Linked DNA regions of Peribacillus sp. FSL E2-0218. The protein of the gene in region 4 interacts with the protein of the main gene of each other region in a pairwise test. Links are inferred from orthologs where the notes say so. Each region holds a gene or a part of one and is shown on either strand. Other genes may lie near its edges. The genes, in order: pknB, MHI53_RS01575, hprK and MHI53_RS10900.

Region 1 (6,029 bases), 580 kb from region 4 along the record:
CAGTCTGGTTGATCAAACGCTGGGTGGAGCAATTTGGTTATGAAAAAACCAAGGAAATGTGCGAAGTGAACTTAACGGCCCCATTGCAAACGGGACGGGTCAATTTAAAGAAGATTTCCCGCAATGAATTAATGAGCATATTAAGGGAAGAGGGATATGACGTCGAAGCAAGTGAAGTCGTCCCCGAAGCCATCGTCAGCTATAGAGGCAATCTTGCCCATTCAGAAAGTTATAAACTAGGCTACCTGTCGATCCAGGACGAAAGCTCGATGCTTGTTGCTCATGCTTTGGGGGCAAATGATAATGATGCTGTTCTCGATTGCTGTGCTGCTCCTGGAGGGAAAACGACCCATATTGCAGAAGGTCTGACGACTGGACAAGTCTATGCGCTGGATCTTCATGAGCATAAAGTCAAGCTCATCAAGGAGCAGGCAGAGCGGCTAAAACTGAGGAACAACATCAAGACTATGGCACTCGATAGCAGGAAAGTGCAGGAACACTTCAATAAAGAAGGGTTCGACCGGGTCTTGATCGATGCTCCGTGTTCAGGGTTGGGAGTCATGCGCCGGAAGCCTGATGTAAAGTACACAAAAACAAAAGATGATATAATGAAACTCTCAAGTATACAAAAGCAATTATTGGAAGCTGCCGCACCGCTGGTAAAGCAAGGCGGACGTTTAGTATATAGCACATGCACGGTGGATAGGGAAGAAAATGACCAAGTGGCCATGTCGTTTTTGCAAGACCACCCGGATTTCGAGAGCGATCCATCGCTGTCAGAAAGAATGCCCGAGAGCGTTCAGCCGTTTATCGAGGGCAATACGCTGCAAGTTTTTCCGCAATATTTTAGCAGTGACGGATTCTTTATTGCGAGTTTTAGAAAGAAGGTGCTGTAATGGCAGAAATAACCAAATCATCCAGAGTAAGAAAAGACACAACACCAGAAAAACCATCCATCTATTCATTGGAGCTTCACCAAATTAAAGAATGGATCATTCAAAATGGCGAGAAGGCTTTCCGGGCCGAGCAAGTATACGATTGGCTTTATAAAAAGCGCGTCTCCAGCTTTGAAGATATGTCCAACCTATCGAAATCTTTACGCGATAAGCTGGAATCACATTTTACCTTCACTACCTTGAAAACGCTGATCCAGCAAACGTCAAATGATGGAACGATGAAGTTCTTATTTGAACTCCATGATGGATATTCGATTGAAACGGTATTGATGCGCCACGAATACGGAAACTCCATTTGCGTGACAACACAGGTTGGTTGTAGAATTGGTTGTACCTTCTGTGCATCGACACTGGGTGGATTGAAGCGAAACCTTGAAGCAGGCGAAATAGTTGCCCAAGTCGTTAAAGTGCAGCAAGCACTTGACGAAGTGGAAGAACGTGTCAGCTCAGTCGTCATCATGGGAATCGGGGAACCGTTCGATAACTACGATAATATGATGTCATTCTTGAAGAATATAAATCATGAAAAAGGCTTGAATATCGGGGCCCGTCATATTACCGTTTCTACAAGCGGGATCATTCCTAAAATCTATAAATTTGCAGAAGAGAGCATGCAAATCAACTTTGCGGTTTCCCTGCATGCACCAAACACGGAATTGAGAAGTAAATTGATGCCAATCAACAAGGCTTACAAACTTCCCGACTTGATTGAAGCCATAAAATACTATACTGAAAAAACAGGGCGCCGTGTAAGTTTTGAATATGGTCTATTCGGCGGGGAAAATGATACAGTCGAACACGCCGAAGAATTAGCCAATTTAATAAGCGGGATCAAATGCCATGTCAACTTAATTCCGGTTAACTATGTACCGGAACGCAACTATGTACGTACACCTCGGGATCAGATTTTTGAGTTTGAAAAAACATTGAAAAAGCGCGGTATCAATGTGACGATCCGAAGGGAACAAGGCAGTGATATCGACGCAGCCTGCGGCCAGCTTCGGGCCAAGGAGCGCAAAGAAGAGACGAGGTGACCCTATTGAGGGCGATATTTAAAACAGACCGTGGAAAAGTCCGGCAGCATAATGAAGATAATGGCGGAATCTTTAAAAACTCGGAAGGCGTTCGCCTTGCCATCGTTGCAGATGGCATGGGCGGCCACCGTGCCGGGGATGTGGCAAGTGCGATGACGATTGACCTTTTGAAAAAGGGATGGGAGGAATCCGGCGGGATCGAAACGGCAAATGATGCCGAGGAGTGGCTAAAACAGCAAATCTTCTTGGTCAATCATTCGCTTTTTGAATATGCCGAGTCACATACAGAGTGTAAGGGTATGGGGACCACCGTTGTTGCTGCAATATGTACTGATACATTTGCGACCATCGCCAATATCGGGGACAGTCGATGTTATTTGTACAATGAGAGTGGCTTTAAACAGGTTACGGAAGATCATTCACTCGTTAACGAATTGGTCCGTTCCGGGCAGATTTCGAAGGAAGATGCCGAGAACCATCCACGAAAAAATGTTTTATTACGAGCCTTGGGAACGGAAAAGCAAGTTGAAATGGACATCACGACGGTCATTTTCGAAGAAAGTGATTTATTGTTGCTTTGTTCGGATGGACTAACGAATAAAGTGAATGAACAGGAGCTTGAAGAAACGGTTACAAATGGGCAGCCTCTTGAAGAAAAGGCAAAATCATTAATAGACAAGGCCAATCACTACGGTGGGGAAGATAATATCACCCTTGTGCTTGTTCAATTTACTGATGAAAGCGAAAGCAGGTGAATTGAATGTTGATTGGCAGAAGAATCAACGGCCGTTATAAACTGATCGAGATGGTCGGCGGCGGTGGCATGGCGAATGTTTACCTTGCAAGGGATATGATTTTGGATAGGGATGTTGCGTTGAAAATCCTTCGCATGGACTTCAACAATGACGAAGAATTCATCAAGCGCTTCAACCGGGAAGCTCAATCGGCAACCAGTTTGGCCCATCCCAATATCGTAAGTATTTATGATGTTGGAGAAGAAGATGCCATCTATTATATCGTCATGGAATATGTGGACGGCTTTACACTTAAGCAATACATACAAAAATATTATCCGATTCCAGTTGATGAAGCCTTGGATATCATGAAGCAGATTACGGCAGCGATTTCCCATGCCCACCATAATGGGATCATCCATCGTGACATCAAGCCACAGAACATATTGATCGATAAAGAAGGAACTGTCAAGATAACAGACTTTGGAATTGCCTTGGCCTTGAGTGCAACCAACATTACTCAGACGAACGCCGTCTTGGGTTCCGTCCATTACTTATCTCCGGAACAGGCAAGGGGCGGCATGGCCAATAAGAAATCGGATATATACTCCCTTGGCATCGTCATGTTTGAATTGCTGACGGGTAGATTGCCTTTTTCCGGTGAATCAGCCGTGTCGATAGCGCTTAAACATTTACAATCGGAAACCCCTTCGCCCAAACGGTGGAACCCTGAAATACCCCAGAGTGTAGAAAATATTATTTTGAGGGCGACAGCGAAGGATTCATATTACCGATATGAAAGCGTAGATTCAATGGAAGATGACATTCGTACGTCGTTGAATCCTGAGCGTTCAAATGAGCAGCCCTTTACGATACCGGAAGACCATGATGCAACGAAAGCGATACCTGTCATCACGGATGATCAGCTCTCGAGTATTGATGAGACGATTATAAGAGGGCCGGAGAAAAATACGGCAGTCTATGCAGACGATGCTGAAGATGACTCGGTCGAAGCCATGAAAGTGAACAAAAAACAAAAGAAACAGAAAAAACAAAAAATGAAGACGAAACAAAAGGACAAAAAACGGAAGAGAATGCCAGCTATTTTGGTAACCATCTTTTTAGTCCTCGCACTGCTTGCTGTCTTATCTGTCACGTTAGGACCATCCCTTTTGGGCCCGAAGGAAGTGACGATCCCTGACCTTAAAGGGAAGGAATTGGATGATGCAATTACTGATTTGCTTAATCTGGATTTGGTCGTCGGAGAAACCATTGAGATCGAGGATGAAGAGGTTGAAGCGGGACTGGTGATCAAAACCAACCCGAAGGAAGGGAAAACCGTCAAGGCAGGTGCAAAGGTCGATATCTATCAAAGTGTAGGTAAAGAAACGATATCGCTTTCCAACTATGAAGGCCGGAATTACTCGGATATTAAATCCCTGCTTGATAATATGGGATTCAAAAACACGATCGTGACCTACAAATTTGATCAAAGTGCTGCCGGTACCATCATAGATCAGACGCCATCGGGCGCAACTGAAATCGTCGCTTCCGAAACGGAACTTGAGTTAACTGTAAGCAAAGGGGAAGATTTATTGAGCCTGAAAAATCTCAAGGGGTTCAATGAAGCCGGCCTAAATGATTATTCCAATGAAAGCGGAATAAAGATCGATGTGGAAGAAGAGGTATACGATGATTCCGTCGAGAAGGGACTGGTCATTTCCCAGTCGCCTGAACCGGGTACTAAGGTGGAAAAAGGCAGTACGGTGAAAGTCATCGTCTCAAAAGGGAAAGAAGAGATCCCCCCCAAGACCGTAACGGAGAAAATCAAGATTGAATATGATCCAGTTGAACCTGGCAAAGCGCAAAAAGTGCAAATTTTCATTGAGGATATCAATAATAGCATGACGGAGCCTAAGGAATCATTCTTTATCGTGGAAGATGCCAAGCGAACGATCGAATTGACGGTTTCCCAGGATAAGAAAGCAGGCTATAAAGTCATGAGGGACAATCAGGTCATCATCGACAAAGCTGTCTCTTATCCCGACTAAATATATAAATTAGGAGTGTGGCTATGCCCGAAGGAAAAATTATTAAAGCACTTAGCGGATTTTATTATGTGCTTGATGGGGAAGAAGTTTTTCAATGCCGCGGACGGGGCGTGTTCAGGAAAAATAAGGTAACTCCGCTCGTTGGTGATTATGTGGTGTTCCAGGCGGAAAATAAAACCGATGGGACCGTTACCGAAATAAAACCGCGAAAGAATGAATTGATCCGTCCGCAAATTTCAAATGTAGATCAAGCCATCCTCGTCTTTTCGGCAGTGGAACCTGACTTCAGTCCGGCGCTGCTCGATCGTTTCCTCGTATTGATCGAAGATAACGAAATCGAGCCCATTATCGTCGTGACGAAACTGGACTTGGTCACTTCTGAAACCCGGACGAAATTGACACAGTACATCAATGATTATCGCAAACTTGGGTATACGGTATTGGAAACATCCTCGGTTACCACAGGAGGCATTGAAGAACTTGTTCCTTATTTAGAGGGGAAAACGAGTGTATTTGCCGGTCAGTCAGGAGTTGGAAAATCGTCTTTGCTAAACGCAATCAACCCTGAACTGGCTTTAAAGACGGATGACATTTCGTCACATCTTGGACGGGGGAAACATACTACGCGTCATGTAGAATTGATTCATATCGGCTCCGGCCTTGTCGCGGATACGCCTGGTTTCAGTTCACTCGAATTCATGGAAATGGAAGCTGAACGGCTATCCTATTGCTTCCCCGAAATGCATAAGCATGGAGAGGACTGTAAGTTCAGGGCTTGTTTGCACGATAAAGAACCGAGGTGTGCCGTGAAGGAAGCGGTCGCTTCCGGGGAAATCCCGCAATATCGCTATGAGCATTATATGCAATTCCTGGAAGAAATCAGAGATAGAAAGCCGAGGTATTGAAATGGTTAAAATTGCACCTTCGATTTTATCAGCAGACTTTGCAAAATTGGGAGAAGAAATCCTTGATGTGGAAAGAGGCGGGGCGGATTTTATTCATGTGGATGTCATGGATGGGCAGTTCGTTCCGAATATTACCATCGGACCGTTAATAGTGGAAGCCATTCGGCCTGTGACTAAACTGCCGCTAGACGTTCATCTTATGATCGAACAACCGGACCGTTATATCGAGGCGTTCGCAAAAGCTGGAGCCGACTATATAACGGTGCATGCAGAGGCCTGTACGCATCTGCACCGAACGATCCAGTTAATTAAATCATTCGGCCTCAAGGCAGGGGTGGTGCTTAATCCA
Region 2 (3,587 bases), 1.9 Mb from region 4 along the record:
TTTAGATGGCGCGATTCCTGATAAGGGAATCGCGTTTTTTTTATGATTGAAATAAGGGGGGGGCGTACCCCGTTTTGTGATAATGGGTCATTAGAGCAGGAAATATGAAAAAATTGACGAATAAAAATAGTGTACAATCAAACCCGTCTGGAGCGGTGCGTCATTAGGGCGGGGTTGTGATGTTTTCCTTGAAATATGTTTTTTTAAACGGATAACGGGTATAAAGTTATGTTGTAAATAGTTAAAGTGAAAACGAAAGTGCCAGGGGGAAACCTATGGAAAGGCTAGATGGAAACATCATTACAGTTAGTTAACATCCTTGTGACGAGGACAGGAAAACATAGCAATTGTGTTAGAATGGGAGGATATTATGAATCAATTGGTTTACGATTTTATTAAGCAAAATCAAGATTACATCCTGACTGAGTGGATGGATATCATGAAGGAAAGTACGGACGAAAGACTGCTAAAAGTTGTTTCTGATCGTATGTTCACGCAAACGAGCAGTGAATTTATCGATATGATCATCACGAATGTAGATAGTAAGAACAAGGAATTCACATTGAAGCTTTCGGATTTTGCCGAGAAAGTCGTCCAATTGGGATGGCCTCTTACATTCGTCAACGAAGGACTTCATAAATTCACGTTGATTGTCATTAATGGAATGGTGGAAAAGGGTCTGGTGACTCCGGATAATCAAGTCAATCTTGTTAATCATTTGGATAAGTGGGCCACACCGATAAACAATGAAATCGTCAATATATATACGCAAACCTGGGAAAGAACGGTGTCGATGCAGAAGATAGCCTTGCAGGAGCTTTCAGCACCGCTCATTCCTGTATTGGAGGGTATTACGGTCATGCCGCTGATCGGCACCATTGATACGGAGCGCGCCAAACAGATAATGGAAAACCTCTTGACCGGCGTGGTACAGCATAGATCCGAAGTCGTCCTCATTGATATAACGGGTGTACCGGTAGTGGATACGATGGTTGCACATCATATCATTCAGGCAGCGGAAGCGGTCCGTTTGGTTGGAGCTAAATGCATCCTATGCGGCATACGGCCGGAAATAGCCCAAACCATCGTTAATCTTGGGATTAACCTAAATGAAGTGATTACCAAAAACACATTGAAAAAAGGAATAGAAGTCGCGTTGGAATTAACGAGCCGCAAGATCGTAGAGGTGGAGGGATAAGGATGAGGATTCCGATATTAAAGCTTTATGACTGCTTGTTAGTCTCGATACAGTGGGAATTGGATGATGTGACCGCCCTTCAATTTCAAGAGGACTTGTTGCATAAGATTCATGAAACGAGCGCGAATGGCGTTGTCATAGATATTACCTCAATAGATTTTATTGATTCTTTTATCGCAAAGGTATTAGGCGATGTTTTTAGTATGTCTAAGCTTATGGGGGCAAAGGTTGTAATTACGGGAATCCAGCCAGCTGTTGCAATAACATTGATCGAACTTGGAATCAGTCTCGATGATGTCATGACAGCATTAGATTTAGAGAAGGGCCTGGAGAAATTACAACAGGAATTGGGGGATTAAAGAATGGAGTTCCAATCCTGCGTAAAAATAATTAATGAATGGGACATTGTAGCTGCAAGGCAGCTAGGAAGAAATGTCGCTAAAGAGCTGGGGTTCGGCACTGTCGACCAGGCAAGGATCACCACGGCTATAAGCGAATTGGCCCGAAATATTTACCTATATGCCGGACAAGGCAGTGTAAGCATAGAAAAGCTTAACCAAAACGGGAAGTCAGGATTGAAAATCATTGCAGAGGACCAGGGGCCTGGAATTGAGGACATCCGCAGAGTCATGGAAGATGGGTATACCACTTCAGGGGGATTGGGTGCAGGGCTTCCTGGTGCCAAGCGCTTGATGGATGAATTCGATATCGAATCGACACCAGGTGAAGGGACTACGATTGTCGCTACGAAATGGCTCCGTTAGGGGGGACTATGGATAATAGGGAGAACATGGAGAAAAAGTATCATGAGGCGCTTTCTACTTATCTTAAAGACCAAAATGAGCAGGCACTCTATCAAGGGCAAAAGATTAGCCGCCTACATATTAAATACAATATATCTCCAGAAGAAATCATCAGTATGCATAAAAATAACTTAATGGAACTTTACCCCGATTTACCTGGGAAAGTGATGGATTCTTTCGATTTCCTGCTTGAAGTCATGATGGGATATGGAATTGCCTACCGTGAACATCAAAGCCTCAGACATCAACAGCAGGAATTGAAAACGGAAATAGAAATTGCGGCAAACGTGCAGCATACCCTTTTGGAAACGGAAATACCCGATATAAAGTCTCTTGAAATTGGGGCGATAAGTGTTCCTGCCAGACAGATGAATGGAGATTATTATCACTTCGTCCAAGATGAAAATGAGCGGATCGGAGTGGGGATAGCAGATGTCATCGGCAAAGGGATCCCTGCGGCCTTGTGCATGTCCATGATCAAATATGCCATGGATAGTCTTCCTGAGCACCGGCATGAACCGAACAGTGTGCTTGAGAGTTTGAACCGTGTGGTTGAGCATAACGTCGATCCGAGCATGTTCATAACGATGTTCTATGGGTTATATGATCCGCATGACAGGAAATTCTCCTATGCTTCGGCTGGCCATGAACCGGGTTTTTATTATGACGCCGCTTCAGGGACTTTCAGTGATTTGGATGCGAAAGGTCTTTTGCTTGGAGTCGATAAGAAGACGAGGTACCGCCAATATGAAAAGACGGTGAACCGTGGGGACATGATCATCTTATTATCTGATGGAGTGACGGAATGCCGGACGAATGATGGATTTATAGAAAGGGACACAATTATTGGTTTCATTAAGAAGAATATGCATCTACAAGCCCAGGAAATGGTGAATAATATATATAAGCAATTGGAGAAAATGCAGAACTTCCAGCTAAGGGATGATTTCACCTTAATAATTTTGAAATCAAATGTTTAGCTTTTTTTTCTCTGGGTATAGATATAAGAATGAAGAGGATTTGAAGAGGTGGGTCAAGGATGAATATAACAGTAGATGTCAATGAATTGAATACTGAATTTATAGTGAAATTAAAAGGTGAAATCGATGCTTACACTGCGCCGAAGTTAAGGGAGTCACTATTCCCGATATCGGAACGGGACAACGTCAAGATCACCATCGATTTGACTGAAGTTTCCTACATGGATAGCACGGGTCTTGGAGTGTTTGTCGGTGCATTCAAAAGCGTGCGTGCGAATAATGGCGAATTCACTTTAGTTGGTTTATCGGAAAGGCTGCGACGTTTATTTGATATTACAGGTCTTGCAGATATCATTGATATAAAAAGTGGTACAGAGGGTGGGTTAGAATGAGTCAAGTATATGATTACATCGAAATGAAAATACCTGCAAAACCAGAGTTCATCGGTGTCATTCGTTTAACACTTTCTGGAATAGGAAGCCGTATGGGATTTGCGTATGAGGAAATCGAGGATTTGAAGATCGCTACAAGTGAAGCTTGTACAAATGCAGTGCAGCATGCGTATAAGGATTCGGAAAAAGGGGAAGTGAAGGTCAGTTTCGGCCT
Region 3 (5,892 bases), 2.6 Mb from region 4 along the record:
GGAAGAATCGGCCCAAGGTCAACGTCGCCATGATCTTCGCGTTTTCCTGCAGGCTGCCTGTTATTTTGTAGAAAAATGAAAGTTAGCATTTAATCAATCATTTGATTAAATGCTGGGAAAGCAGAATATTTCCGGGGGAATATCATATTTTCCGTTTCGGAGAATGTCAGTTCACTTTGTCGAATGATGGTAAAAACAGGATTTATGAAACTTTTTAGATATCTAGGCGTATGTATGAATAAAATGATAGAAGAAAGTGAGGAATGTTCATGCAGGAGGAAAGAAAGAAGATTCTAGAAATGATTCAGGATGGAAAGCTATCCGCGGACGAAGCCATGGGCCTATTGGAAGAATTGGAGAAAGCCAGTCAGGAAAGTGAAGCAAAAGGGCAGGTACTGCAAAATGAATTATCGACTGTAGTCGTGGAAAAGAAAAGTGAAGGAAGCACTCAGGATACGTTTAAGAAGAATATCCAGTCATCGAAAGATAAGATTCTTGATTTCGTTGAGAGTGCTTTTAAGAAAATAAAAGATACCGACCTTGATTTCAACTTCGGCAAATCAGTGGAAGTCAGCCATATTTTTCAGCATGATTATGATTTCCTGAACGAAGTGGATGTCGATATAGCAAATGGAAGAATAAAAATCGCGACTTGGGATCAGCAGGATGTCCGGGTTGAATGTCAGGCAAAGGTATACCGGGTGGAAGATATCGAAGCTGCGAGAAAAAGTTTCCTGGATGAAGTGGATTTTTCGATTAAGGATGGAAAGATCACATTCAAGGTCAGCGAAAAAGCGGTGAAGGTCGATACGATGATGTATATCCCCAGGAAGGAGTATGAGGACATACAGGTAAGAATGTTCAATGGTGCCATCACGACTGAGTCCTTGAAATCAGAGAACCTTAAAGCCAAAACCGCGAATGGAGCGATTCATATCCTGCAAGGTAATGGTGATTCGTGTGTACTGGAAACCGGTAACGGGACGATCACCATATCAGATACGAACTTTACTGACCTGGAAGCGGAGACTTTAAACGGCGCGATTAAAGCTGATGGATACTTCAAGAAATTGGATGTCCAAACATTCAATGGCGAAATCGTTTGTCATAATTCAGGAATGGATTGCGATTCCATACATGCGAAGTCAATTACTGGAAAGGTCCAGCTGAACCTGCCGCCGGGTAAGGCGATTGAAGGAGAGCTGAAATCCAATTTGGGCAGTTTTAACGTGACCCTGGAAGGGATGACCATCATCGAGGAGAAAAGTGATGTTGTCCAAAAGGTTCTTAAGTTCAAGACGGTTAAAGAAGAGGTTCCTTTGCTTCACGTGTTTGCAGAAACAAAAACTGCAGCGATCACGGTTTCCTGATGAAAAGCCCGCCAATTCGAATTGGCGGGCTTTTTAGATCGAGATGGGGACTCTGGGGATCGGGTTGAAATAAGGTTGCACCGTGCCGGACCGTTGGATATGATTGTCTAAAGGATCGTTGCCAGTGATAGTAAAGTGACCACTCTTGCATCTGCAAGAGCAACTTAAAATCTATAAAAAGCCTGCGGACTCTGGTGATTCTTACTGACCGATGCGGCAGGGCGTATAAGATTTTTTTAGAAAGGAGAGAAGGATATGGACGTTTTTTCTGAGTATTTGGACAATATCGCTAACCCAGAGCATAGGGTGCGAACGGAAGAGGTTTTGGCTTGGGTAAGTGGGACATTCCCAAACTTAACCCCGAAGATTGCGTGGAATCAGCCTATGTTCACCGATCATGGCACATATATTATCGGCTTTAGCGTAGCTAAACATCATCTGGCAGTAGCCCCTGAAACGGCAGGGATTAATCATTTTTCCAATGAAATTGTAGAGGCTGGCTATGATCATACAAAGCAGTTGGTACGTATCCGGTGGGATGGTCCGGTTGATTTTGCATTACTAGAGAAAATGATCGAGTTTAACATTATGGATAAGGCAGACTGTTCAACTTTTTGGCGGAAATGAAACACCTCCTCGGTTCGGTCGCTTTAATCGTACCCAACCATATCTAGTCATTTTATCAGGATACCCACACATTCCGTTCAGGCTTTTTTCAGAATGTGTGGCTCTTTTCTATTGTTTCATCGTTTTATTCAAACCGTATTCCAGACCGGCACTTTGAATCATCCCGTACGCTTGCGGGCCTTTTTCGTTTGAAAGTTAAGTGAAACAAAAAAAACGTTAAATAAGATCATGCTTTGTTTGGTTATTAACAGAAAAATGCTAAAATAGTAAAAGTATCTCGAAAAACAGCATCGCTCCAGAAGGAGGAAAGATATATGGCAAAAGTCCGTACAAAGGATATCGTTGAAGCGTTGGGTCTAGAGCTCATCAGTGGGGAAGAAGGAATTAACCGACCGATCGTCACAAGTGATTTATCTCGTCCAGGTCTTGAAATAGCCGGTTTTTTTGATTATTATCCTGCCGATCGGGTCCAGCTTTTAGGAATGACGGAGATGTCCTTTTTTAATCGCCTGAATGAAGCGGATCGTGTACAGAGAATGGAAGAGCTGTGCAGGGACTTTACTCCAGGCATCATCATCACCCGCGGTCAGGAAGTGCCGCAGGAGTTGATTGAAGCTTCTGAGCGGGAATCGGTTCCCGTAATGAAATCGAATATGAAGACAACACGGTTATACAGCCGTCTGACCAATTTTCTTGAAAGCAAGTTGGCACCGACCACGGCCGTTCATGGTGTATTGGTCGATATATATGGCTTAGGTGTTTTGATTACCGGGAAAAGCGGTGTGGGGAAAAGTGAGACGGCCCTGGAATTAGTGAAACGGGGGCATCGCCTCGTCGCTGACGATTGTGTTGAAATCCGCCAGGAAGACCAGGATACATTGGTCGGGAACGCCCCGGATTTAATTGAACACCTTCTTGAAATAAGAGGCTTGGGAATCATCAATGTCATGACGCTGTTTGGGGCTGGCGCAGTCCGCAGCAATAAGAAGATATCAATCGTCATCAGCTTGGAGCTATGGGAAAAAAACAAGCAATATGATCGTGTAGGCCTTGATGAAGAAAAAATGAAGATCATCGATACGGAAGTTACGAAAATAACCGTACCTGTTCGTCCAGGTCGAAATTTAGCCGTCATCATTGAAGTGGCAGCCATGAATTATCGCCTGAAGAAGATGGGGGTCAATGCGGCAGAACAATTTTCGGATCGCTTGAATCATGCGATTGCCGATCCGGAACTTGAAGAATTTTAAACGGTATGGAAAAGAGGGGTCATAATGGAACAAGGAATACAGCCGCTGAATCCGATTGCGATCGATCTTGGACCGATCCAGGTTCACTGGTATGGACTGATCATCGGGTTCGGTGTGTTATTGGGACTTATCATTGCTTTGAGGGAATCGGAGCGAAGAGGTCTTGATAAGGAAATCTTTACGGATTTGATTTTGTTTGCCGTCCCGGTCGCCATCATCTGTGCCCGCATTTATTATGTCATTTTCCAGTGGGAGTACTATTCACAAAACCCAGGGGATATCATAAAAATATGGAATGGCGGAATTGCCATTCACGGTGCACTAATTGGATCGGTGCTGACCACTATCGTTTTTGCCAAGGTGAAGAAGGTCTCGTTTTGGAAGCTGGTCGATATTGCCGCTCCGAGCCTATTGCTGGGGCAGGCGATTGGGCGCTGGGGTAATTTCATGAATCAAGAGGCCCATGGCGGAGAGGTAACGAGGTCCTTCCTGGAAAATATGCACTTGCCGGAATTCATCATTAATCAAATGTACATAAATGGTACGTATTATCACCCGACCTTTTTGTATGAATCGCTTTGGAATATCATCGGGGTCATCATCCTTTTAAGTCTGCGAAAAGTGAACTTGCGCAGGGGAGAGCTCTTTTTGACCTATGTATTATGGTATTCAGTCGGCCGTTTTTTCATCGAAAGCTTGCGGACGGATAGCTTGATGCTGACGGAGTCACTGCGAATCGCACAAGTGATCTCCATCGCTTTGGTAGCTGCAGCCTTAGCCCTTATCATTTATCGAAGGGTAAGCGGGAAAGCCGACAAAAGATATATGGATGCATAGGGATCAACAGTAAGGGGAGAGGACATAGTGATAGGGAATTCGGTTAAAAAGGGGCTTCTTTCTGGCTTGAATACAACCTGGTCGTTGGGCAAGGTGATATTTCCGGTCACGCTGATCGTCACCGTGCTTCAATTTACGCCTGTATTGCCGTGGATCATCGGGGTGATAGCGCCCCTGATGAATCTCATCGGTCTTCCAGGGGACGCTGCGATACCGCTCGTATTAGGGAATTTCCTGAACCTATATGCTGCGATTGCCGGTATCTTGACGCTCGATCTGACCGTGAAAGAAGTATTCATCATCGCGATGATGCTATCATTTTCACATAATTTATTGATTGAATCAGGCGTGGCGATGAAAACCGGAGTCAAGCTGTGGATCATCCTGACAGTCCGGATCGGGCTTGCTCTCTTGTCAGCTATCGTCATTAACCTTGTTTGGCATGGCGGATCAGAAATGGCTCAAGGGATGGCCATCGGGGAAACGGCCGAGGTTAACGGAATGGGCGCAATCCTTATTCACGGCGTCGTTCAGGCACTTTCCGGCATCGCCCAGCTTGCGTTCATCGTGATTCCGCTTATGGTCGTGGTTCAAATCATGAAAGATTTAAAATGGCTGGAAGCCTTCTCGAAAGCACTCGCTCCGTTCATGAAAGTGCTGGGCATGAAGCAGAATGCTTCCATGCCATTCGTTACAGGGCTTACCCTCGGCTTGGCATATGGGGCAGGCGTAATGATCCAAGCAGCGAAAGAAGACAACGTCTCGAAGAAGGATATGACCATTGCCTTCATCTTTTTAGTGGCCTGTCATGCTGTCGTTGAAGACACATTAATTTTCATCCCACTGGGCATTCCGGTCTTGCCGTTGTTAGTTATTCGGTTGCTCACCGCCATCGTTCTAACGATGGTCGTTGCGTATATTTGGAATCGGTCTGACAGTGTACAGAGAAAGGAAGCTGTATATGAGCAGTAACATAAATACATTATTATTCGATCTTGACGGCACTTTGATCAATACAAATGAGTTGATCATTGCATCTTTTACTGAAACGTTAAACCATTTTTGTCCCGGTCAGTTCAAGCGGGAGGATATCATTCCATTTATCGGTCCGACCTTGACCGATACGTTTACGTCGATTGACCCGGAGCGGGTGAAGGAAATGATCGCTTTCTATCGCGAACATAACTGGAAGAACCATGATGCCCTCGTGACACAGTTTGACGGAGTCTATGAAACCGTCCAAACGTTGAAGCAGGCCGGCTATAAATTGGCGGTCGTTACGACGAAGAAACGCGATGTCGTCGAAAAGGGACTGCGACTAAGCAATCTTGATCAGTTTTTTGAAGTCGTGGTCACGCTGGATGATGTGGAAAACGCAAAGCCTGATCCAGAGCCACTAGTAAAGGCGCTCAATCAGCTTGGCTCTGTTCCTGAAGAAGCGATCATGGTTGGCGACAGCTATCATGATATCCTGGGCGGGAAGAATGCAGGTACAAAAACGGCAGGAGTGGCCTGGTCGATTAAAGGCCGGGAGTATCTGGAGAGTCATCAACCGGATTATATGCTTGAAAATATGGCTGATCTCCTGAATATCGTCGAGATTGAAAACCTCACGGAGGCTAAAAGATGAGACGCACGACCCGCCATCCAGTTGAAGGGGCTAACTCATTATGGCATGTGTACAAGACGGTTCCCTTCTGGAAGGTGGTAAAGAACTTTATCGTGATCCAGCTAGCCCGTTATACACCATTTCTAGGCATGAAGAATTGGCTTTACAGGACATTTTTGCAAATGAAGGTCGGAAAGCA
Region 4 (5,788 bases):
CTTCTCGACGGACGAAATCATGATGGCCCCCCCTCACTATTCAACTATTAGTATTATTGGTTAACCACATCGATGGCGACATGCTTCGGATTGTTAAGAACCTCATCGACCATGCTAACGTTTTTGTTTTTGTTTTTCTTATATTTATTATAATAAATGGCTCTTTTACGAACTGGGTCACCCGTGTAATAACGTTCGTATTGGAGGAGTCGCTGCCCAAATGCTTCGCCGCATAAATCCCACGCGAGTTTAAACACCCGAACGCGCTCTTCCGCTGTAACTCCGCTTCGCCCTCCATAATATTTATCGATATCTACTCGCAATTTTGGATTATTAAAGTCGGCCTCAGTCGGAGACATCAACAGGCCGCCAGCTCCGATGGTCTGGATAATCTCGATGGCACGGGGATACATCTCAGGAAGGAAACCACGAATCGTTTCCAATGCATCCGGATTTGGGCGAGCCTCACCGTATTCATTAATCGCATACTCATATTCGGCTACCCGGAGCAGTGAACGGATGACTTCGACAGATTGCACAAGTTCACCCAAATCACGCTGAACATGCAGGAATCCATCAACCCCGATGGAGTCTGCCACTTTACAAGCGACTTCAACGGCAAACGCCAATTTAATATATCCACGCACCCCAGATTGGTGAGCAGGCTGTTCGGCGATTCCCGTCATTGGATACAAGCGGTTTGCAGCCTCCACATTGTTGTATAAGAAGACACGATCCCAAGGAACCAAGACATCATTGAATACTAGCAGAGCGTCCATTTCCTCATAGCGGGAGGCCAGAGGATGATCAAATATCGAGCGTGTTCCGTCCTGCATTGGTTCCCGGCAAATTATACGAAGTCCAGGTGTATCAATCGGCAGTGCAAAGGCCACCGCATGACGTTCATCCCCAGGTAGGAAGCCTGGGAAAGAATAGATAATCACTTCATCTGTAATGGGTGCAAGTGTGGCTAACATTTTTGCACCGCGGACCAGTATTCCTTCTTCTTTTTCCTCAACTGTCCCTAAGTGGGTATATATTTCCTTTTGTTCATGAGATTGCTTGCTTCGATCATTTTGAGGATTAATGATTGCATGCGTCAAGAAAAGGTCGTTGTCACGAATATAGGTATAATAATCATGGATGTTCTTAGACCAGTCTTTGTTGTATTGATCAAGAAACCAGGAATTATGTGCCATGGAAGTGATCACGACATTTAAAAAGTCCGGCGTTCTCCCCATTAGTCCATATGTCATCCTGGCGTACACTTCAAATAATTTACTTCTTTTCTGCAAATCCTCCGCTGTCTTCGGGAATAAAAAAGCATTGTTAACACGTTCTCCGGTTTCATTGCAAATATGGGTGATATCATCTTGATATTCCGGATCATGTTGAATGTCATAAAGCTTTGCAATTTCTTGTATCGGCTGTTTAAAAATTGGCTCATTATGAATATCTTCAATTACTCTTCCACCAAGCCAGACTTCTGGCTTTCTGGATTTAATTCTATTAATATAGTCTGCGCCGGTTTTAATCCCCATAAATTCTCCCCTAACTTACAAATTGATTTGTAGCTTCCATTTTCACTCGATAAAAAAGTAAGCGCTTCCAAATGATCAAAGAATATCTCCTGTATTTCACCTTTGAACAGTACATGATCACCAGCGTCATACTCTCTCCATGTTTGCATTCCGGCCAGGCAGCATTACCATTTATTTATGGTGAAATCCTTCATTCCCCCCATCAATCTTAAGCGGGCTTCCTGCAGATTTCCATGCAATGGGGATTCTTGTTCATCTGACAAATTATTGATGGTAAAAGATTTATTTTTAATGCTAGTGCAGGCTTTTGCTTCTTTATGAATGAATACTAAAGCAAGCGGCGGTCCAGGGAAGCCGAAGTAAATGGATTTACAGTCATGCCCTTTTGGAATTTCCCACAAAGCAGCTCACTATCGGGTCTCCGAATGGGAGTTCATCCAAACCATTTCTCAACTCGTGCCCATTCATCCTTTCACCTCCTACGCTTTTATTATGAGATCATTATATTAAATGTAAAAAATAAAAAAATTTGTTAAATTTCACATTATGAAATCTTGAAAAAAATTTTAAAAGCTTTTTTACATGATGAATTATCGTGTAACAGGACGTTAACTCGTTAGTTTGATTGTTTTACTGTTGACCTTGGGCAATCACTCGTCAATTTGGAAGATTTCTTAATAATTGGTGACATATACTAGTGAAAGTTGGTAGTTTGCCCTCGAATCCAATCACTTTACTCGCGAGTTTTTTCGAAGCTTGTAATTACCGTTGTTTTACTGATTTCTAAAACCATATCATCTCTTACATTACCTCATTTTCATCATTCAGTGGTACACTAGCCATGATTCATTTTTAAATGGTCATTATTAGAATGCATGAAAGGGGTGAGGGACGTTTCAATTTTGCGTACCATTAGAAAAATCTATCAATTTTTTGTGGATAAGCCCTTAAAAAAAGGAGTCGTTTTACATAACCGCTACGAAATCACCACTGTCATCGGAAAAGGAAGCTACGGTATCGTTTATCTTTGCAAGGATTGGCAAGCGAATGAACAAATCGTGATCAAACAGCTCCGGAAAAGCAAACGCCGCAGCAAAAAAGATCTTGAACAGTTCGAACAGGAAATCTCCATATTACAAGCCCTGGACCATGAAAGCATCCCCACATTTCACGAGGAATTCACGCACCGCGAAAATGTTTATTTTGTGATGGAATTCATTGAAGGAGATAATTTGGAAGACCATATTTTCTACAATCATGAAACGTTCACTGAGAAGGAAGCCCTGCTTTTCCTTGCTGAGCTGGCGGGATTGGTAGCTTATTTGCATGACCATGAAATTGTCCATCAAGATATACGGATACCAAATATACTGCTGCAGAACCATCAGCCCATTTTAATAGACTTTGGGTTGTCCAAACGATTCGTTTCGACAGATATCACGGATGAACTTGTTTTGGAAATGAAACGGCAGGATTTTTATGATTTGGGGGAAATACTCCTATATGTCCTTTATACGACGTATACCGCCAAAAACAAAAAAACCCTTCCTTGGACAGAAGAGCTTTCGTTAGAAAAAGAAACGGTGCATATCCTGAAAAGGCTATTAAGCATCCAAGAGCCATATTCGGATATCGAAGAAATTGCCATTGACCTGAAGGCTGCATTATATTCCAAGGCCTTGAATTAGCTGCTGCTGCCGCGTCCTCTTCTCTTGTAGCGGTCACTGCCGCTCAAGGGAGATCGCTTATACCCCCGGCTGCTGCTGCTGCTGCCCCTGCGGTAATGGCCATGTCTTCGCTCACTGCTGCCTTGGGAAAATTGTTTGATCTTTTTCATTATTTTCTTCAACATATCTTTCACCTCTTTTTTTGGATTTAAAGCCTGTTATTCATTTAGCCTAACATAGTCACAGTATAAACCTCATTAATATGTACTATAAGTTTTTTTCATTCATTGGAGCACCAAAAAAAAACCTGACGACTTTACAGCGCCAGGTTTTTTTGCGTTCATCTATTATTTTACAGCTTCTTTTAATTCTTTACCTGCTTTAAAAGCGGGTACTTTGCTTGCTGCAATTTGAATTTCTTCACCGGTTTGCGGGTTTCTTCCAGTACGAGCTGCACGGTCACGCACTTCAAATGTACCAAAACCAACTAATTGGATTTTCTCTTCTTTAGCAAGTGTAGACGTGATCGTTTCAAATAATGCATCCACCACTTTTTTTGCATCGTCTTTTGTCAATTCAGCTTGTGCTGCCACACTGCTTACTAATTCTGTTTTATTCATATGAACACCTCATCCTTTTTTTCTTAAAAAATATGTAGAGAAGACAACATAACATATCTTCTATGCGTCTGTCACTTAATAAGGCTAATTAAAAGTTTGATCCTCCATTGATTCAAGTTCCAGCCATTGATAGATGGTATCCATATCAATGTTTTCTTCCAAGTGGGAGGCCAAGAGATTATAAGCCTCCTCCCGATGCTCTGAGTCGCTTTGAATGTTTTCCATCACTTCATCCAGCCCCTTGCTCCGTCGTATTTGGTTAACCATTAATCTCGTAAATAGGCGATTATGGAATATGCCATGAAGATATGTGCCGAAAACCTTCTGGTCCGCCGATATGGCCCCATCCTTTCTTCCATCCTTCAATAAAAGAAAGGGCTGTACTTGTGGATCCAAAGTCGTTTGACCTAAATGAATCTCGTAGCCGCCCAGCTTCATTTCGCCTTCCATAATCCCTGAAGCAAGGACACCTTCCATTTGCACGGTCTTCTTTTCCGCTTGAAAAATGGTTTCCACGGACAGAAGTGAAAGACCTTCTGCGTTTTCCCCCTTACCTTCGACCGCGTCGGGATCGAAGAGGTTCGTCCCGAGCATTTGAAAACCGCCGCATATTCCAACAATGACCGTTCCAAGCTCACGCAGCTCTTTAATGGCACCATCCATTCCCGCACGCTTCATCCATTCTAAATCTTCGATCGTATTTTTTGTGCCAGGCAAGATAAGAAGGTCTGGATTTCCTAATTCATGGATATTTCCGACAAGCCTGACACCCACTCCCGGTTCATCGAAAAAAGGGTCCAGGTCGGTAAAATTGGAGATGTGCGGGAATCTCAAAACCGCTACATCGATGGGGAATTCACCCTTTTCAGGCTTTTTGAAACGTAAGGATGATAGTGCCAGCGAATCCTCCGCTTCGATGTTCACGTCTAAATAAGGTAACACCCCGAGGACTGGGATCCCGGTTTCCTTTTCCAGCCATTCGATGCCGTCGTCCAGTAATTCACGTATGCCGCGAAATTTATTGATGATGATTCCCTTTACACGATCACGTTCATCATCATCCAATAAGGCGAGTGTCCCGATGATGGACGCAAATACTCCGCCACGATCGATATCGGCCACTAAAATGACAGCGGCATCCGCAAGGTGGGCCATCCGCATATTGGCAATATCCCGGTCTTTAAGGTTAATTTCCGCAGGGCTGCCTGCTCCTTCAAGAACGATGATGTCGTATTCCTGCTGCAGTTTTTTGACTGACTTTCGAATGATCGGCATCGCCTCTTGAACAAACTGATTTCGATAGTTCATGGCATTCATATCAAGAAAATGTTTTCCGTGGACGATGACCTCCGAAACCATATCCCGTTTTGGCTTCAGCAAAATGGGATTCATATCGGAGGTTGCCACGATCCTTGCCGCTTCTGCTTGCACTCCTTGGGCCCGTCCTATTTCACCGCCTTCCACGGTTACATAAGAATTCAAGGCCATGTTTTGCGATTTGAATGGAACGACACGGTACCCTTTATTGGCAAAAATTCGGCAAAGTGCCGTACTAATCAAGCTTTTCCCTACATCAGAAGCCGTTCCCTGTATCATGATCGATCGTGCCTTCATTTCAGTCCCCCTATACCTCAAGTCTTTGACTACACGCCGATGATACCCCATTTTCACCTTCATAAGCACCGTCACGCCTTCTTACCTGTAATGGCCACTTGCCTATGCCGAACCATTACAGATGTCGTCAATGATCATACGCCAGTGGCAAGACAGCTTCAGTCCAGGAACTTATATATGAACCTTTCCAGAGCCTGAACAATAGATGCCTGTTTCGTCTTTTTTTGCATCTGTTATTTCCAGTATATATCAGAAAAATTCATTTCGCATCACTCATTCATTTGCCTATAGACGTTCACATTGATTGTATATAGGAGCACAACGATGATAAATGGCATCGATTTGA

The links.
Region 1: the proteins of MHI53_RS10900 (region 4) and pknB interact in binary tests that used the Bacillus subtilis proteins (3 or more experiments, as listed by UniProt). The link is inferred for Peribacillus sp. FSL E2-0218 from one-to-one orthologs.
Region 2: the proteins of MHI53_RS10900 (region 4) and MHI53_RS01575 interact in binary tests that used the Bacillus subtilis proteins (3 or more experiments, as listed by UniProt). The link is inferred for Peribacillus sp. FSL E2-0218 from one-to-one orthologs.
Region 3: the proteins of MHI53_RS10900 (region 4) and hprK interact in binary tests that used the Bacillus subtilis proteins (3 or more experiments, as listed by UniProt). The link is inferred for Peribacillus sp. FSL E2-0218 from one-to-one orthologs.

Annotation. Positions count from the first base shown.
Region 1 is NZ_CP150304.1:1,663,657-1,669,685, forward strand. What follows is about bases 2,294-5,262. They hold pknB (Stk1 family PASTA domain-containing Ser/Thr kinase), read left to right. Parts: upstream 2,294-2,750; coding sequence 2,751-4,775; downstream 4,776-5,262. Other genes in these bases: MHI53_RS08025 (Stp1/IreP family PP2C-type Ser/Thr phosphatase), read left to right, coding at 2,294-2,745; rsgA (ribosome small subunit-dependent GTPase A), read left to right, coding at 4,799-5,262. In the rest of the region: 16S rRNA (cytosine(967)-C(5))-methyltransferase RsmB, read left to right, coding at 1-896; 23S rRNA (adenine(2503)-C(2))-methyltransferase RlmN, read left to right, coding at 896-1,990; more of MHI53_RS08025, read left to right, coding at 1,996-2,293; more of rsgA, read left to right, coding at 5,263-5,680; rpe (ribulose-phosphate 3-epimerase), read left to right, coding at 5,682-6,029. UniProt on the Bacillus subtilis protein: Protein kinase that is responsible for triggering spore germination in response to muropeptides, signaling bacteria to exit dormancy.
Region 2 is NZ_CP150304.1:314,005-317,591, forward strand. Bases 429-3,261 are described here. They hold MHI53_RS01575 (anti-sigma regulatory factor), read left to right. Parts: upstream 429-1,560; coding sequence 1,561-1,962; downstream 1,963-3,261. Other genes in these bases: MHI53_RS01565 (RsbT co-antagonist protein RsbRA), read left to right, coding at 429-1,198; MHI53_RS01570 (STAS domain-containing protein), read left to right, coding at 1,201-1,557; MHI53_RS01580 (PP2C family protein-serine/threonine phosphatase), read left to right, coding at 1,971-2,981; MHI53_RS01585 (anti-sigma factor antagonist), read left to right, coding at 3,041-3,261. In the rest of the region: more of MHI53_RS01565, read left to right, coding at 371-428; more of MHI53_RS01585, read left to right, coding at 3,262-3,373; anti-sigma B factor RsbW, read left to right, coding at 3,370-3,587. UniProt on the Bacillus subtilis protein: Provides the crucial link between the upstream module (communication of environmental stress) and the downstream module (integration of the environmental signals with signals of energy stress) that compose the signal transduction pathway controlling the sigma-B factor.
Region 3 is NZ_CP150304.1:4,845,550-4,851,441, reverse strand. What follows is about bases 1,448-4,279. They hold hprK (HPr(Ser) kinase/phosphatase), read left to right. Parts: upstream 1,448-2,311; coding sequence 2,312-3,247; downstream 3,248-4,279. Other genes in these bases: MHI53_RS23520 (nucleoside recognition domain-containing protein), read left to right, coding at 4,112-4,279; lgt (prolipoprotein diacylglyceryl transferase), read left to right, coding at 3,272-4,084; MHI53_RS23535 (iron chaperone), read left to right, coding at 1,626-1,997. Outside these bases: MHI53_RS23540 (DUF4097 domain-containing protein), read left to right, coding at 270-1,370; more of MHI53_RS23520, read left to right, coding at 4,280-5,056; pyrophosphatase PpaX, read left to right, coding at 5,046-5,714; MHI53_RS23510 (acyltransferase), read left to right, coding at 5,711-5,892. UniProt on the Bacillus subtilis protein: Catalyzes the ATP- as well as the pyrophosphate-dependent phosphorylation of 'Ser-45' in HPr, a phosphocarrier protein of the phosphoenolpyruvate-dependent sugar phosphotransferase system (PTS).
Region 4 is NZ_CP150304.1:2,247,797-2,253,584, reverse strand. Bases 1,609-4,336 are described here. They hold MHI53_RS10900 (protein kinase), read left to right. Parts: upstream 1,609-2,443; coding sequence 2,444-3,229; downstream 3,230-4,336. Other genes in these bases: MHI53_RS10885 (cobyric acid synthase), read right to left, coding at 3,913-4,336; MHI53_RS10890 (HU family DNA-binding protein), read right to left, coding at 3,556-3,828; MHI53_RS10895 (hypothetical protein), read right to left, coding at 3,226-3,393. Outside these bases: MHI53_RS10910 (IclR family transcriptional regulator), read right to left, coding at 1-21; MHI53_RS10905 (4-hydroxyphenylacetate 3-hydroxylase N-terminal domain-containing protein), read right to left, coding at 54-1,541; more of MHI53_RS10885, read right to left, coding at 4,337-5,442.